Regions from separate parts of the Clostridium fungisolvens genome, predicted to be linked through region 1. Evidence: riboswitches for the same ligand, from Rfam matches in the RefSeq annotation. Region 1 holds a riboswitch; the other holds the start of a gene.

Region 1 (8,233 bases):
GCTGCGAATACAGCTTTTTCAGATTTTCCATTATTGCTTTCTTTTATAGCTAAGGACGGATTTGCACCAAGACAGTTTGCTAAAAGAGGAGATAGATTAAGCTTCTCAAATGGTATAATATTACTTGCAGTTGCAGCAGCTATATTGGTAATTGTATTTAAGGGTGAAAACCACTTAATGTTACCTCTATATGCTATTGGTGTATTTATATCCTTTACTTTATCTCAAAGTGGTATGGTAATGAGATGGGTTAGAACAAAAGCACCAGGTTGGAAGCATAAAGCTTTTATAAATGGTTTAGGAGCAACAATAACATTTATAACTTTAATCGTAATATCTATAGTTAAGTTTAAGCATGGAGCATGGGTAGTTATAATCCTTATCCCATCATTAATGCTTCTTATGAAGAGAATAAGAAGACATTACGCTAAAGTTGCTAGACAATTAAGCTTAGATAATAACTACTTCCCAGTATTTAATAGTAATGCTGCTAAAAGATTTATAGTTCCAGTAGGAGCTTTAAATGAAGCTGTTGTAAAAACAATAAACTATGCAAAATGTTTATCTGATGATATAACTGCTTTCCATGCATCTACGGATGAAGAGGAAACAGCAAAGCTTAAAGAAAAATGGGATAAATATGAAATGGGAATTCCTCTTATTATAAGAGACGTTGATTATAGAGAAGTTGTTAATCCATTAGTAGATTTTATAGAGAATAGTGATTTTAGACCAAGTAAAAAGGATATGGTTACTGTTGTAATACCTCAGTTCAATGCAGAGAAATGGTGGGGAAATGCACTGCATAACCAAACTGCAATGTTCTTAAGAAGTACCTTACTTAAGAGAAGAAACATAGCTGTTATATCTGTTCCATTTATTATAGAAAATGATTATGATACTGAAAACATGGAAAAAGTATTAGAAGAGTATACTGATAAAGAGTGTTTTAAGTGTAAAGAAACAAAAGAAACTCATGAAAAAGAGTGCAAAATCGAAAAGACTGAGCAAATTGATAAGAATAGTAAAGAAAGCAATTAATAGAAAAAAAGAGAAAAGTGATAAAAAATAGAGATAATAGGAGAAAATTAGAGTTATAGCCTATCGGTTTTCTCCTATTATCCTAATTGGATATTTGAACCTATAGACTTTTCTTGTATAATTATAGCAAACATAATTGAATATTTAGGTCTTTTATCAAGAACGGTGGAGGGACTGGCCCTTTGAAGCCTAGCAACAGCTAGCAGTCATTAGCTAGAATTGTGCTAAATCCTGCAGGATTATATTCCTGAGAGATAATAGATATATGCTAAACACATTGAAATTGTATATTTGCAATGTTTTTTAAGCTATTTCTCTATCTCTATAGAAAAATAGCTTTTATTTTTTATTAAGTATTTTTCTATAGAGATAGTTTTAAAGATGTACTAGTTCGTTTGGAAACTGCGAAGTTTTAATACGAAGTGGTACATCTATAACGGATTATTTTCTGATAAAAGACTGCCTATGATTTTTTTAAAGTCATATTAGGTGGTCTTTTTTTCTATATATAAACTACTTCATATTAGAATTTATCCAAATAAAGATTCGTAGAACCATCGAAATCTTTATTTGGAGTTTGAGGACTGAAGTAGTTTATCAGTTCAGCGGAATAGATAATCTAGTTCTATCCAATAAACCTAAGTAACATTTGTGTTAACTATTAATGGTAATGGGATTATCAAATTTAGATTTCATTTGGAACTAGTTTATCGATATATAGATTTTAATTTGGGGAGGTAAGTCAGGTATGACTATATACTGTAAAGCAAAATTAGTGGGAGCAGATTTAATAAAATATAATAAAAATATTGTAATAGACAGAGTTGAAAAGAACTTACCTAAAATAGGGATTCTAAATTTAATGCCAAATAAGTACGAGACAGAAAGGCAGCTTTTAGAATTGCTATCTAGAACTTCTTTAAGTATGGAAGTTAAGTTTATAAGGCTTGTAACGCATGAATGCAAGTCTGTACCAAAAGAATACTTAATTGAAAATTATGAAGCTTTTAATGATATTAAAAATGAATTGGATTGTTTAATTATAACAGGAGCACCAGTAGAAAAATTAGATTTTGAAGAAGTATCTTATATAGATGAATTAAATGAAATACTTAATTTTGCTAAGGAGAGTAATAAAAAATCCATATTTATATGTTGGGGGGCTCAAGCGGCATTAAATCATTATCATGGAATTCGTAAAGAACTTTGTGATGAGAAAATTTTTGGAATATTTGACCATAATAAGTTGGAAAGTCACTGGGTTCTAGAAGGTGTAAGTAATAATCTTTTTGCTCCTCATTCTAGACATACAAAACTAGTAAGTGAAGATGTAGAAGCTTGTAAGGCTTTAAAGGTTATAGCAAAATCAGATGAAGCAGGAGAATATGTAATAGTTGATGACAATTCTTTGTATATACTAGGTCATTGTGAATATCATAAGGAAACTTTAAAAAATGAGTATTTTAGAGATTTGAACAAGGGATTACCGATAAATATACCAAAAAATTATTTTGTAGAGAATGATCCTTGTAATGACATAATTGAAAGCTGGAAAGAAGATGGAATAAGGTTATATGATAACTGGCTTAAAAATTTTATAGTAGGACTTTAATGAAAAGGGAGGCTTATATGAAAAAGATAGCAGTATTAGGTTACGGTGTGGTTGGAACAGGACTTATAGAATTAATAGAAAAGAACAAAAGTAAAGATGAAGAAGCTGAAATTCATGTTGAAACAATACTAGTAAAACATAAAGAAAAGCATCTTAAGAAAAAACTAAGTGATAAAATAACAGATAGTTTTGAGGAAGTTTTTTCTAAGGATTGGGATATACTTGTAGAGGTGATCGGTGGAATTAACCCTGCGTACCAATACGTAAAGAAAGCTTTAAGCCTTGGAAAGCATGTGGTTACTGCTAATAAGGATTTGATTGCAGAATATGGTGATGAGCTTTTTCAATTAGCTAAGGATAATAGAGTTTCATTAAAGTTTGAAGCTTCAGTTGCAGGTGGAATACCAATTATAAAACCTCTTACTGAATCCTTAAGCGGTAATGAAATAAGAAGCGTAAAAGGCATAATAAATGGGACTACTAATTTCATACTTTCGAAGATGTATGAAGAAGGGGTGGAGTATGAAGAGGCTCTGAGAGAAGCACAGGTGCTAGGTTTTGCTGAAGCAAATCCAGATTCAGATGTATTGGGGTACGATGCAGCTAGAAAGCTTGCTATCTTATCAACTTTAGCATTTAAAAAGAGAGTTTTTTGGAAGGATATAGATGTAGAAGGTATAACATCTATAGATAGTAAGGATTTCGCATATGCCAAGAGAGCGAACTGTAAAATAAAGCTATTATCTTATAGCAAGAAGGAAGAAAATAAGGTTTTTGCTTCTGTGAAACCTGTGCTGATAGATAGTGAATCTGACTTTTACAGAGTAAACAATGAAGTTAATTCAGTTATTGTTAGCGGAGATGCCGTTGGCGAATTAGTGTTTAAAGGAAGTGGAGCAGGTATGCTTCCTACAGCTTCAGCTGTATATGGAGATATTATTGATCTAGCTCTAAATAAAAATAGTATTGTAATAAATAGCTTCTCAGAAGATAAGTTTAATATAGAGTCAAATTTAAAAGAAAAAGTACAAAGTCTTATAAGAATTCATACAGATAATAAGGAGAATCTTATTAAAGAATTGAATGGAAGATTTTTGACCGCTGAGTTTATTGATATATTTGATAATGAGATAGGCTTGTTGGTTGATGGATATACAGAAGGTGAGATAGAAGAAGGTTTAATCTTATTAAAGGAGCTATCCTACGTCAACAATGTAAAAAGAATACTAAAAGTAAGCTAGCGAAAAGTCAACTGAATATAGTTGACTTTTTTCATTGTTAATACATTGAAAAAGCACTGCAAATCTAAAAAAAGTAGCATTGTAAATACCTGAGATAATCCTATAATTTAAAAGTGAAATACATTATATAGATAAAATACTTCGATCCTTAAACCCCAAATAAAGATTCCGATGGTTCTACGAATGTTTATTTGGATAAATTTTAATATGAAGTGATTTATCTACAGCAGAGGATTTAATATTACGGATTATAGAGTATTGAAAAAAGGGTGTTTAAAAAGAGATGGGGGGGTTATATGGTCACTATTGAAAATAAATCTGATTTAGTAAGGTTGACAGAAGAGTTTCTGCAGCCAATGATGAGTAAGTTTTCAGAAGGCAAAGCATATTTAAATTTTGGGGTTACAGAAGCTCATTATGGTAAAAAAGTAGCTGGCTTTGAAGCTTTTTCGAGACCTTTATGGGCAGTGTTTTTTAGTCTGGTAAGCGGAGAAGAATTAAAAGAGCTAGATTGCTTTATTGAAGGAATTAAAAACGGTACTAATCCTAAACATAATGAGTATTGGGGCGAGGTGAAAGACTACTCGCAGAAACTGGTTGAGATGACTGTATATGGAGTAGGGTTAATAATGGCTGGTGATAAACTGTTATCTCGCTTTAATGAAGAAGAGAAAGCGAATTTTTTAAATTGGCTCAGTGTAGAGATACAAAGAGAAGTGCCTGATAACAACTGGCATTTCTTTAGAGTACTTGTTTCTATAGGACTAAAGAAAGTAGGATGGAAATTTGATAAAAAAATTTTAGAAGAAAGCTTGGAACGCATCGAAGAGTTTTATATAGGTGATGGGTGGTATTCAGATGGTCTAACAAACCAGAGAGATTATTATATATCTTTTGCAATGCATTTTTATGGACTTATATATGCTAAGGCTATGAAGAAAGAAGATCCAGAGAGAACTAAAATATTTAAGCGAAGAGCATATATTTTTGCCAAAGATTTTATTTACTGGTTCGATAAAGAAGGAAAAGCACTTCCTTTTGGAAGAAGCCTAACTTATAGATTTGCACAATGTGCTTTTTGGAGTGCTGTAGTATATGCAGACTTGAAGCCTTATTCGTTAGGTGTAATGAAGGGAATTATATTAAGACATTTAAGATGGTGGATAAAGCAGCCTATACTTTCCGATGAAGGGTTATTAACAATTGGATATGGGTATGGAAATATATCTATGGCTGAGGAGTATAATGCACCAGGATCTCCTTATTGGGCATTTAAGAGCTTTTTAATATTAGCGTTAAAAGAAGATGATGAATTTTGGACAGTGAAAGAAGAGCCTTTGCCGAGACTTGATGAAATACACACTATTAAACCAGCGTATATGATATTAAACCATGACGAAGGCTCAAAACACGTATTCTGCTTGACTTCAGGACAATATGCAAATTTTGAGCCTAACCATACTCAAGAAAAGTATACAAAGTTTGCATATTCCAACCATTTTGGGTTTAATATTTCTAAAGATAATTATAGCATTGAAAAGTTTGCATTTGATTCTACATTAGCTTTAAGCGAAAGAGATAATTATTATAGAGCGAGGCGTAGATGTGATAGGATTAAAATAGAAGGAAATACTATTTTTTCAGAATGGCATCCGTGGGAAGATGTAAGGGTGCAAACTTGGTTAATTGCTTTGGGACAATGGCATGTGAGAATTCATAAAATCAATACCAAGAGAAAGCTTGATATCATAGAAGGCGGATTTCCAGTAGTAGCAGTGGAGTCACGAGATAGTTATGTAGATAAAGAATATTTCATTTGTAATGGAGAAAATGGGATTTCAGCAATAGTAGATTTACTTAATAATAGAGATGTATTATGTAAGTATACGCCCCCAAATGCCAATATTATATATCCAAGCAAGATGAAGATTCCGGGATTATATGCAAATATAGATGTAGGTGGGTATATTTTTGGTTCAGCTGTGCTCGCACATCCAGATGAAGATACTTTTCAAGAGTTGTGGAAAAACATGCCTTCTTTATCAATTAGTAAAGATTCTGTGGAAGTGGTTTACAATGATTTAGTTACTAGTATAAAGTTATAAGAAAATTGAAAAACAATGATAAATGGTGTTATAATATTTTGTACAAAATATTATAATGAGGTGAACATATGAGCGGTATAGCTGGAAATGGATGCGAGATAGTTGTTCCATTTAATGAACGAAAGTCACTTGATGAGATAGAAAGAAGTCTTAGAAAGACTTATAAGAAAAATATATGGTCAAAATTTGTAAGAGCAATTAAAGATTTTGAGATGATAAAAGAGGGAGATAAAATAGCTGTAGCAATATCTGGTGGTAAAGATTCTATGCTTATGGCTAAGCTATTTCAAGAACTTAAAAGACACGGACAGATGAATTTTGAACTAGAGTTTATCGTTATGGATCCAGGTTATCATCCGCAAATTAAAGAGCTACTTATAAGTAACTGTGAGCATCTTAATATACCTATAACAATTTTTGAGTCAGGTATATTTGATATAGTAGACAAGATAGCACAGGATTATCCATGCTATATGTGTGCGAAAATGAGAAGAGGAGCACTTTATAATAGAGCAAAGCAATTAGGTTGCAATAAACTTGCCTTAGGGCATCATTACAATGATGTTATTGAAACTACAATGTTAAATATACTTTATGGAGCTAGTTTTAAGACAATGCTTCCAAAATTGAAGTCTGATAACTTTGAAGGTATGGAGCTTATAAGACCGATGTATTACGTGGAAGAAACATATATAAAGAGATTCACTCAGAATGCTGGAATATGGCCACTTAATTGTGCTTGTATGGTTGCTGCAAAGAAGGTCGGAAACAAGAGATATGAAATAAAAGAAATGATAGAGAACTTGAAAAAGGACTTCAAAGATGTAGAAAAGTCTATATTTAACGCAGCTAAGAATGTAAACATGAATTCAATAATCGGATGGGAAAAAGATGGTGTAAAGCATTCATATTTAGAGGAGTATGATGATAGTAGCATTGGAGAGAACTTAGTGGCTAATGAAGATGATGAAGTTTAAAATTCTAAATTGAATTAAAAAATCGCTTCTATTACATCTTTAGTAATACAATTAAAATAAAGTGGGATAATAACCTTTGATAAACATATTGTTTAAGGAGGGTTATTATGGCTACCAAAAAGAATAAAGATAAAAGTAAACAAGTGGATGGAAGAATAAGCATGGAGATTCAGTCAGATGTAGTTCATGAGCATACATCACATACAGATAATCAACCTAAAGCCAAATATCAAAAAAAATAAAGTTTCTCTTAAAGAAGTCGTTTTTTGAATGACTTCTTTTTTTATTCTTTAGGAAATTATGTCTCAATTATATCTGTGGATAATTATGCGAACAGACTTAAGATATAGTATAAGTTAAAGAATAAAAAAAGAAGAATATGTCGCCTGTAAGATTCTTCACATACGTTCAGAAAAGGCAGATGCGCTAAAAAAGCTCGCTTCAGCAACCTTTTTACCAAAATTGGCCTTGAATAACTACTATCCTTATTGGATATAATTACAATTGTACATTTTATGGAATGAAATTCTTATTGTAGAGAATTTATATATTAAAATTTGGTTTTTATTTAATTGAAAAAGATTAATTTATAGTTTTTTATATGTATACATTTGTAAACTGAATCTGAAAGACATAGCAGTACAATTAGGAGAGGCATATAAATGGAAAATAGAGTGGTAGCAACTCAATTAGATAATAATAAAAACTTCATAAAAGGTAAGCTTGGTGGTAGTGGAGATGTAATGTATAGAGAGTTTACTATACCGATGTTTGGGGATAAAAATGCATTGGCTGTTTATATTGATGGTTTAGTTGGTGCTAAAGAGATAGATGACATCCTACTAAGACCTCTTATGTCGAGAAAAAATGAAAGCATAAATCCTCAAGACAATAATGCCTTAGATCAATTGATAAGTAAAGGGGTTATATCTAAATCCGTTACTACATCAAAAGATTTTGAGAAACTCCTCGATAGCTTATTAGCTGGGGATACTATTGTTTTTATAGATACTATAGATCAAGGTATGATTATATCAACTCGTGGATTTCAGATGAGAAGTTTAGCAGAACCAAGCAATGAAGCTAGCATAAGAGGAGCGAAAGATAGTTTTATAGAAAGCATTAGAGCTAATACTGCATTAATTAGAAGACGAATTAGGGATTATGATTTGAGATTTGACTCATTAAAGGTAGGGGAAAGAACTAAAACTGATATTGCTTTAGCTTATATAGATTCAATTGTAAACAAAGATGTGT
Region 2 (8,233 bases), 260 kb from region 1:
ATATTTTAGGTATTGTAGTATCATCATTAGTGGCAATACTAATAACTCCATCACTAATGAAAATAGCTGAAAAAATAGAGTTTACTGATAAACCTACGGAGAGAAAAAAACATGATAAACCTATACCTATAATTGGTGGGATAGTTATGTTTATTGGTTTTTTTATAGGTTATTTCTTATTAGTGAGAAATGATAGAACTCAAAGTCTATATTTATTTGCTTCATCTATAATGATTTTATTAATAGGATTATTAGATGATTATTTTAAAACAAAAGGCAAAGAGTTTATGATATTTCCAAGAGTATTAGTACAAATATTAGCAGCAAGTTTAATCTATAAATCAGGTATTGTATTTAATGGAATTACAGATCCATTCAACGGCAGTTATATAGAGTTGCCTGTTGTATTAAAATACTTACTTACTATTACTTGGATATTTGGGGTTACTACAGTTATTAATTGGTCTGATGGAATGGATGGCTTAGCAGGTGGAATATCAACCATTTCAGCTACAACTCTGTTTGTAGTAGCGCTTGCAAAAGGGCAAACTGATTCAGCACTTATGTCAATAATCCTTGTAGGTGCAGTATTAGGATTCCTTAAGTACAATCGACACCCTGCGAGAATATTTATGGGAGATTCAGGTGCGAATTTTTTAGGATTTACATTAGCTATAATAGCTTTAGATGGAGCCTTTAAACAAGCTACAGTTATGTCTATATTCATCCCGTTTTTAGCGTTAGGTGTACCTATATTTGATAACTTATTTGTGATATTTAAGAGATTTAGTGAAGGTAAACCTGTATATCAAGCAGATAGAAGTCAAATACATTATAGGCTTGAGCAAAAAGGAATGAATACAAGGCAGGTAGTCTCCTATATATGTTTAATAAGTACCTGTTTAAGCCTTATTTCTATATTAATACTATTACTTAGATTATAAAAACTTAGTTTATAGTTAAGTTTTAAAATAGATTTAGGAGTAGAGCGCTATAAAGTTAACTAAAATAATATACTATATTATTAGTTAAAATAATAATTTGAAAATAATAATTAAAATTTAATTGATAATTATTAATAATATAGTATATAATATGATATTATATACATATAATGCTAAATAAATTGCAATTTAAATAATTGAATAAAACATCTTATCAAGAGTGGTGGAGGGACTGGCCCTGTGAAACCCGGCAACCTTATACAGGTTATATATAACTTAACTTATAGCGATTATGTAGTGCGATAAGTGATATAAGTTGAATTTTATTATTAACCGAGCATATAAAGGTGCTAAATCCTGCAGTTTTTACTGGAAGATAGGATATGCTTTGTGGTTTAGACCTAGAGGTATATCCTCTAGGTTTTTTTATTGTATAGGAAAGTATAAAAAAGAAGAATTTGTTTTTAAATTAAAGGAGGACTTACTATGCTAATTAAGGATTTATTTAAACAGAAGAGGATGGTTTTTTCTTTCGAAATATTTCCTCCAAAGCTTACTTCACCAATAGAGACGGTTTATAATACAATAGAAGAATTAGCCGTTTTAAACCCAGACTATATAAGTGTTACTTATGGTGCTGGTGGAAGTGTAAATAACAACAGAACTTGTGAATTAAGTTCTTTAGTAAAAAATAAATATGGAATAGAAGCATTAGCTCATCTTACATGTATTAACTCAAGCGAAGATAAAATAAATAGGATTGTTGACAATTTAAATAAAAATAACATCAAGAATATCTTAGCTTTAAGAGGAGATGTGAATGGAGAAGAAAATGGAAGTGATAGATATAACTATGCTTTTGAACTTATCAAGCATTTAAGAGAAAAAGGTAATTTATGTCTAGGAGCAGCTTGCTACCCTGAAGGACATGTACAAAGTGATAATTTAGATAATGATATATTGTATCTGAAAAACAAGGTAGATGCAGGAGCTGATTTTTTAGTATCGCAACTGTTTTTTGATAATAATTTGTATTATAACTTTCTTGATAAGGTAGCTAGCCAAAATATAAACGTACCAATTCAGGCAGGTATAATGCCTGTGACAAATAAGAAACAAATTGAGAGGATAGCATCACTTTCAGGTGCACATCTTCCACAAAAGTTTGTGAAGATAATGGATAAATACGAACATAATAAAGAAGCGCTTAGAGATGCAGGTATAGCTTATGCAGTGGAGCAGATTGTTGACTTGGTATCTTCTGGAGTAAGTGGAATACACCTCTATACGATGAATAATCCATACGTTGCAAAAAAGATAACAACTAGCATTGAATCACTAATTAATCACATAAATGAAGAAGCTATTTAAAGGAAACGGACTGTAAAAGCACTGAATTTTGCATAAGGTATTAACCATCTGATGATCTACTTCATAATCACTTAATTTAAACAATATTTTTAAACATAACCAAAGTAAATAATGTTTAGAAAGAATTTCAATGAATATGAATACTTAATGATCAACACACTATAGTTGTATCCTTAAAAATATTTATATATAAAATAATGGCTGTGTTTAGCACTGACTTGAAATTAAGGTGTTCTTAAAAAGTATCCTTTTTAAGAACCTTATTTCAAACGATGATAAATAAAGCCTTAATAATAAGGAGGTAGCTATGGGAATAAGTGAAAAAGACCATGCATATGAAGTTGCTAAAAAAATGATTATAGATGGAGAATCATGGGATAAGATAATGGAAGAAACAAAACTGAGATTAAAAGATTTAAAAAGGATCCAAAAGGAAGAAATAACTCCACATTTCTAAATTATCAAGTAGTTAAGTTTAGCTCTAAGCTGAATTTAACTACTTTTTAATTTAGGTAGCTGTTAAAGTGCCCTGTTGGAATTAAGTGCTTATCCGTCCGAAAACTTTTAAATTTATGAATCAATTATTAAATGAACTAGTAAAAGATAACCTATGTAAAATATTGGTTAAAATGTATGATTATGTTACGATGTAAAGATAAATCAATTTAGTATGCGATTAAAATTTTTGGTTTTAAAGACTTTAAGAAAAAGTTAAGAATTTATTAACTATAATCTTAAGTTTTAGCATTTATTATTATGATATAAGATTTACAGGGAGGATTAATATTATGAAAAGTAAAATTAAAGCATTTTTTCTTTCTTTTATACCTGGACTTGGGCACATATACTTAGGAGAAAATAATAGAGGATTGATATTCTTAGGAGGTTTCTTATCCTATATATTCACAGTAGGTTTCTTAAATCATTCATATGATATTATAGGGGGATATTCAAGAGTATTTGAAGCAGCAATACCTGCATTATGGATATTTAATGTGCTGGATTGTGTAATCAATGCAGAAAAAATAAACAAAGGAATGATAAACTTAGCGGATGATAAAAGTACTGAAGATGAAAGAAAGTTAATTTCATTCATGCTTTCTGTTATACCAGGATTAGGTCAGCTTTACTTAGGCGAGAAAGAAAAAGGACAAAAATTATTATCGCTCTTTTTGATTGTATATATAGTATCTTCATTAGTAAATATAGATATTCTAAGGCTAGGAGTGCCAGCAATAATAATCTATTCTATATTAGATTTAATGAATGTAAAAGGAATAAGAGATACAACAGAAATAAACTTTTCAGGAAAGTGGTTTGATAACTGGGTTAAACTCCTTGGCGTAGTGTTTATAGCAGCAGGTGTTATAGCATTAGCAAACAGATTTTTAGGTGAATTTGTAGATAATAGAGTTTTCTATATGATTAAAGATTATACAAAGGTTATATTATCTTCAGTGATTCTAATTGGATTTGGTATCAAAATGCTTTTTATGGGAAAGCCCAAGGAAATTAATGGGGAGGACTAGTAATGAAACAATGGAAGATAGGTAGACTATCTGCAGGGGTTGGTCTAATATTACTTGGTACATTGCTCATAATTGCAAGAATACAGAACTTATACTATTTTGAAATTATAGAAAAGTGGTGGCCAGTTTTAATAATATGCTTAGGAATTGAGCTTGTAGTAGGAGCATTCTTAGCAGGAAATCCTAAACTTAGTGTGACGGTAGATGGTAAAAGTGTCTTTATTGCTATAATTATAGTTGTTTTTGTTTTTATAAGCAGTGGGATAAGCTTTGCTGCAAAAAATGGAATTTCAATCTTTAACGGAAATGGCATATCTATAAATGCTTTTAGCAATGAAAAGATAGTATCAAATAAGATGGAATTCCAATCGAAAAAATCTTTGACATTAGAAAACAAGCAAGGAAAGATTTCTATTGATAAGAGTGATAATGATAAGATCGAAATTGAAGCAAATATTTCTATTGGCTACAATAATGAAGCTGTTATAAGTGATTTACAAAAACAAGCGATAGAATTTACAGATGGAGAAAATCTTGTAGTAAAAACAAACTACAACCAAAACAAACAAGATGGTGCAGTCAAGAAAATAGATTATATAATAAAATTACCTAGCTCTGTAAAGTATGATATCAAAAGTTCTTATGGAGATGTTGTAGTTTCCAATATTTCTAGTGATGGAAAGGTTGACCAGTCAAGTGGAAGCACTAATATCAGTAATATTAAAGGCAACATCGAAGTAAATAATAAGTATGGATCGGTGAAGATTGATACTTTAGAGGGTAATTTAATTGTAAGTTGTAATAATGGAGAACTTAATGTACTTAATGTAAAAGGAAAGGTTATAAGCTCAAATGCTTATGGATCAACAAGTATAGAAAATATAAGTGAAGATTTAGAATTTAAAGGTTCAAATGGAGCGTTTACTGAAAAAAATATTAGTGGATTCTCAAAAATATCAAGTAAGTATGGAGATGTAAATATAATTAATCCATTAAAAGGTGCAAATGTAGAGGCTAATAATGGTACTATAAAACTAGAAAGCAATAAACCTATAGAAGGTGATGTTACTATATATAATGCCTTCGGAAATATAAATAGTAGAATTATAAAGGAACAATCAGCTAAAATTAAGTGTACTACAAAGAGTGGATCTATAACTAATAATTTTGGATTATCTAGTGATAATAAAAATATTTTAGAAGGCGAAGTAAATGGCGGTAAGTTTCTTTTCATGATGGAAACAAAAAATGGTTCTATAAATATAAACTAGCAAATAAAAAACTTGGTGATTTCTTGGAATCTATAAATTTTAGTTGAAGTAATTAGGCTTAGTATGTAATAATGTTTTTAGATAGATTTTGAAAGGAGTTACCTTAATGCCAGTAAGAAAGATAGTTCAGTTAGGTGATGAGCATTTAAAGAAAATATCAGCACCTATTAAAGAAATAAATGCAGAAACATTAGCAATAGTAAAAGATTTAAAGGATACATTATATTCTGTAGATGGTGTTGGACTTGCTGCACCTCAAATTGCAGTCAATAAAAGAATTGTATTTATTGACCTACGAGATGGCTCAGAACCAATAGTATTAATTAATCCGGAGATAACATTTAAAGAAGGCAAAGAAGAAGGATACGAAGGATGTCTAAGTTATGTTGGATATGAAGGATTAGTTGAAAGACCTAAAAAAGTTAAGGTTAAAGCACTTAATGAAAAAGGTCTAGCTGTAGAGTACGAAGCTACAGGGCTTTTAGCAAGATGTTTTTGCCATGAGATAGACCACTTGGATGGAATTATGTACGTTGATCAAGCCATTGAAATGTACGAGTTGGTTGACGAAGAAGAATAAAGTAAAAATAAATTTTATTTGCATGCTGGATTTTACTCATATAAATTCGTGAATGCAGATACGCAAAAAAAAGTCGCTGAAGATCGTTTCAGCGACTTTTTTATACCTAAAATTTATTTTCTGATGTTTTATTCAAAAATAGTTGAGCTAGATTTTTATTGTCTTCAACTATAGTTTCTATTATTCTTTTGCTAGCAGGATCAAGATTATGATTATCTTCAATAAATCTATCACCCATAGTAAACCCAGTTTTACAGGCTTTATAAGCTTCTGAAATCACTTCTTCATCAGAATTTACAGTAAGATTCTTTAATTTTTCATATATTTCGCTCAATTTACCAGTAATGCCCAGACCCTCTTTTGGGACGCCTCCAAGTTGTTCTATTCTTTCTCTTAAAATATTACTATGGCTTAAATAGGTTGCTTGAACTTGTAAAAAGCATTGTTTTAGGCTATTGTCATTGGCTTTATGTTGTAAATTTTCAAAGGCTTCTATTCCCATTTGAATACCTTTTAGAAAACGGTTTAATTCTAATACTATTTCTTTTGATGGAGCTTCAACTGACACAGAAATCACCTCCTATAAAGTAAAATATTTAGAATTTGTTTATATTTTAGTTTTAGCAAAAAAAATGTATTTATGCCTTTGATTTAAGGAATACTCTAGTTAATAATATAAGTTTAAAAGATATTATGAGAAAGTTTGTTTAGAAATAAACAAACTATTTACTAGTGTAACTTATTATTGTATACTAGTGTATATACATTGAAAAGGGGAGACTTATAATGAATAAAACAAAAAATTTAACTTATATTTCAGTACTTATAGCTTTAGCAATCATAATACCAATTACTTTTGGATTTGCAACGGTTAACATACCGCCTTTTACAGCTACTATAGCATCTCATGTTCCTATGTTTTTAAGTATGTTTGTATCACCTTTTGCTGCTGTAGCAGTTGGGTTAGGTAATGCAATAGGATTTTTTATAGCAGGAAAACCTATATGGGTAGTATTAAGAGCATTGATGCATGTATTTGTAGGACTTGCAGGTGCATATATGATTAAGAAAGGTGTTTCGTATGGCAAGACAGTAGTATTCACATCTCCTATACATGGAATACTAGAGGCCTTAGTAATTATGCCTTTTCCACAATTCAAATTTCAATATTTGGTGGTAACTGTACTTGTTGGAACAATAATTCATCACTTTATAGATGGTACAATAACATATGTCTTAGTAGAAGCTATATCTAAGGCTACTAGAAGAGATTTCAGAAAGGTTTTGTCTTCAACTTCTAGATAAAAAAATATGAAGTTATTTTTAAGTTTGAAGTGTTTTATTTTTGAGACAGATATTATATTTAATATAAAAGGTCGCCAATTAAGGCGGCCTTTTATATATTTAGAAGTAAATCTAGATATACTAAGAAATTATTGAGTTGAACTAACTATAGTATCTAAATAATGAGTTATACTATCTTGCCATGAAGGCATTTTTATACTAAAACAGTTATATAAAAGACAAGTATTCATTGCAGTAAATTTAGGTCTAGGAGCAATGTTTGTAATAGCTGCTGTAGATAGAGGTAGAACATTCTTCTGTATATTAAAATAATCGAAGGCATATTTTATAACCTCTTGCTTTGAGGTATATCCTTCGTTTACGCAATTATATACTCCATAAAAATCAGAAGTTATAATTTGAGACACTGAATTACACAAGTCCTCTATATATGTTGGATTTATAATAGCATCTGAAATTAAAAATATAGGAGCATTTGCTTGAGATAATGCTTTCTTTATATAGCAATCATTTCCTCCAAAACACCAAGAAGTTCTAATTATAAAATACTTGCTACATATGGTACGAATAAGTTTTTCAGCAGCAAGTTTAGATTTTCCGTATATATTTATTGGAATGCATTTATCAGTTTCAAAGTATGGAGAATGTTTTTCGCCACCATATACATAAGCAGATGAAATGTAAACAATAGGAATGGATAAATTATTACATGCATAGGCTACATTTAGTGTTCCAAGTGTATTTACAGTATAGGATTCAGTTTCATGGCTTTCGCAGAAATCTATATCAGACAATCCGGCAGCTTGTATAACTATATCTGGTGAAGATGACTTGATAGTTTGCAAAACTGAATTTTTATCAGTTATGTCCAAATCATTTTTGTCTAAAGGTATGATTTCATGTTGGTTTTTTAGATAGTTGGATAGGTAATTCCCGATATTACCGTTTGAACCTAAGACCATTATTTTCATAAACTCACCTCATTACATTGGTTTAATTATTGTAATAGTAAATATATTTATTTTGTAGGATAATTAAATTGCTTAGTTAGATCCTATTTGGAACTGGTCTATCTATAGATGAACCACTTCATAATTAAACTTATATTTTCAAATTCTCCTCTCAGAACCCAAAGGAGTTTTGGAAATAGTTTTCGGATTGAAGTGCTTTATCTTTATAGTTACTTAAATCATACTTGTACAAAATATGAATTTACATTAAATTATATGAAAT

What was found. A riboswitch is a leader RNA that binds a small molecule or an ion and turns the genes downstream of it on or off. The one in region 1 is predicted to bind S-adenosylmethionine.
Region 2: it holds a riboswitch for S-adenosylmethionine, as region 1 does, so the genes downstream of both, metF (methylenetetrahydrofolate reductase [NAD(P)H]) here and bsdtw1_RS04120 (homoserine O-acetyltransferase/O-succinyltransferase family protein) in region 1, are expected to answer to the same signal.

Annotation. Positions count from the first base shown of each region.
Region 1 covers NZ_BLZR01000001.1:1,059,241-1,067,473, forward strand. The annotation lists gene bsdtw1_RS04115 (APC family permease) at 1-1,041, shown strand, start outside; SAM riboswitch class I at 1,192-1,302, shown strand; gene bsdtw1_RS04120 (homoserine O-acetyltransferase/O-succinyltransferase family protein) at 1,790-2,653, shown strand; gene bsdtw1_RS04125 (homoserine dehydrogenase) at 2,671-3,894, shown strand; gene bsdtw1_RS04130 (DUF2264 domain-containing protein) at 4,191-5,999, shown strand; gene bsdtw1_RS04135 (tRNA 2-thiocytidine biosynthesis TtcA family protein) at 6,068-6,976, shown strand; gene bsdtw1_RS23585 (hypothetical protein) at 7,084-7,218, shown strand; gene bsdtw1_RS04140 (spore germination protein) at 7,639-8,233, shown strand, end outside.
Region 2 covers NZ_BLZR01000001.1:1,315,614-1,323,846, forward strand. The annotation lists gene bsdtw1_RS05235 (MraY family glycosyltransferase) at 1-944, shown strand, start outside; SAM riboswitch class I at 1,153-1,327, shown strand; gene metF (methylenetetrahydrofolate reductase [NAD(P)H]) at 1,431-2,315, shown strand; gene bsdtw1_RS05245 (hypothetical protein) at 2,623-2,772, shown strand; gene bsdtw1_RS05250 (hypothetical protein) at 3,104-3,844, shown strand; gene bsdtw1_RS05255 (DUF4097 family beta strand repeat-containing protein) at 3,847-5,115, shown strand; gene def (peptide deformylase) at 5,222-5,695, shown strand; gene bsdtw1_RS05265 (DUF2383 domain-containing protein) at 5,802-6,263, opposite strand; gene bsdtw1_RS05270 (ECF transporter S component) at 6,482-7,000, shown strand; gene bsdtw1_RS05275 (SDR family oxidoreductase) at 7,129-7,971, opposite strand.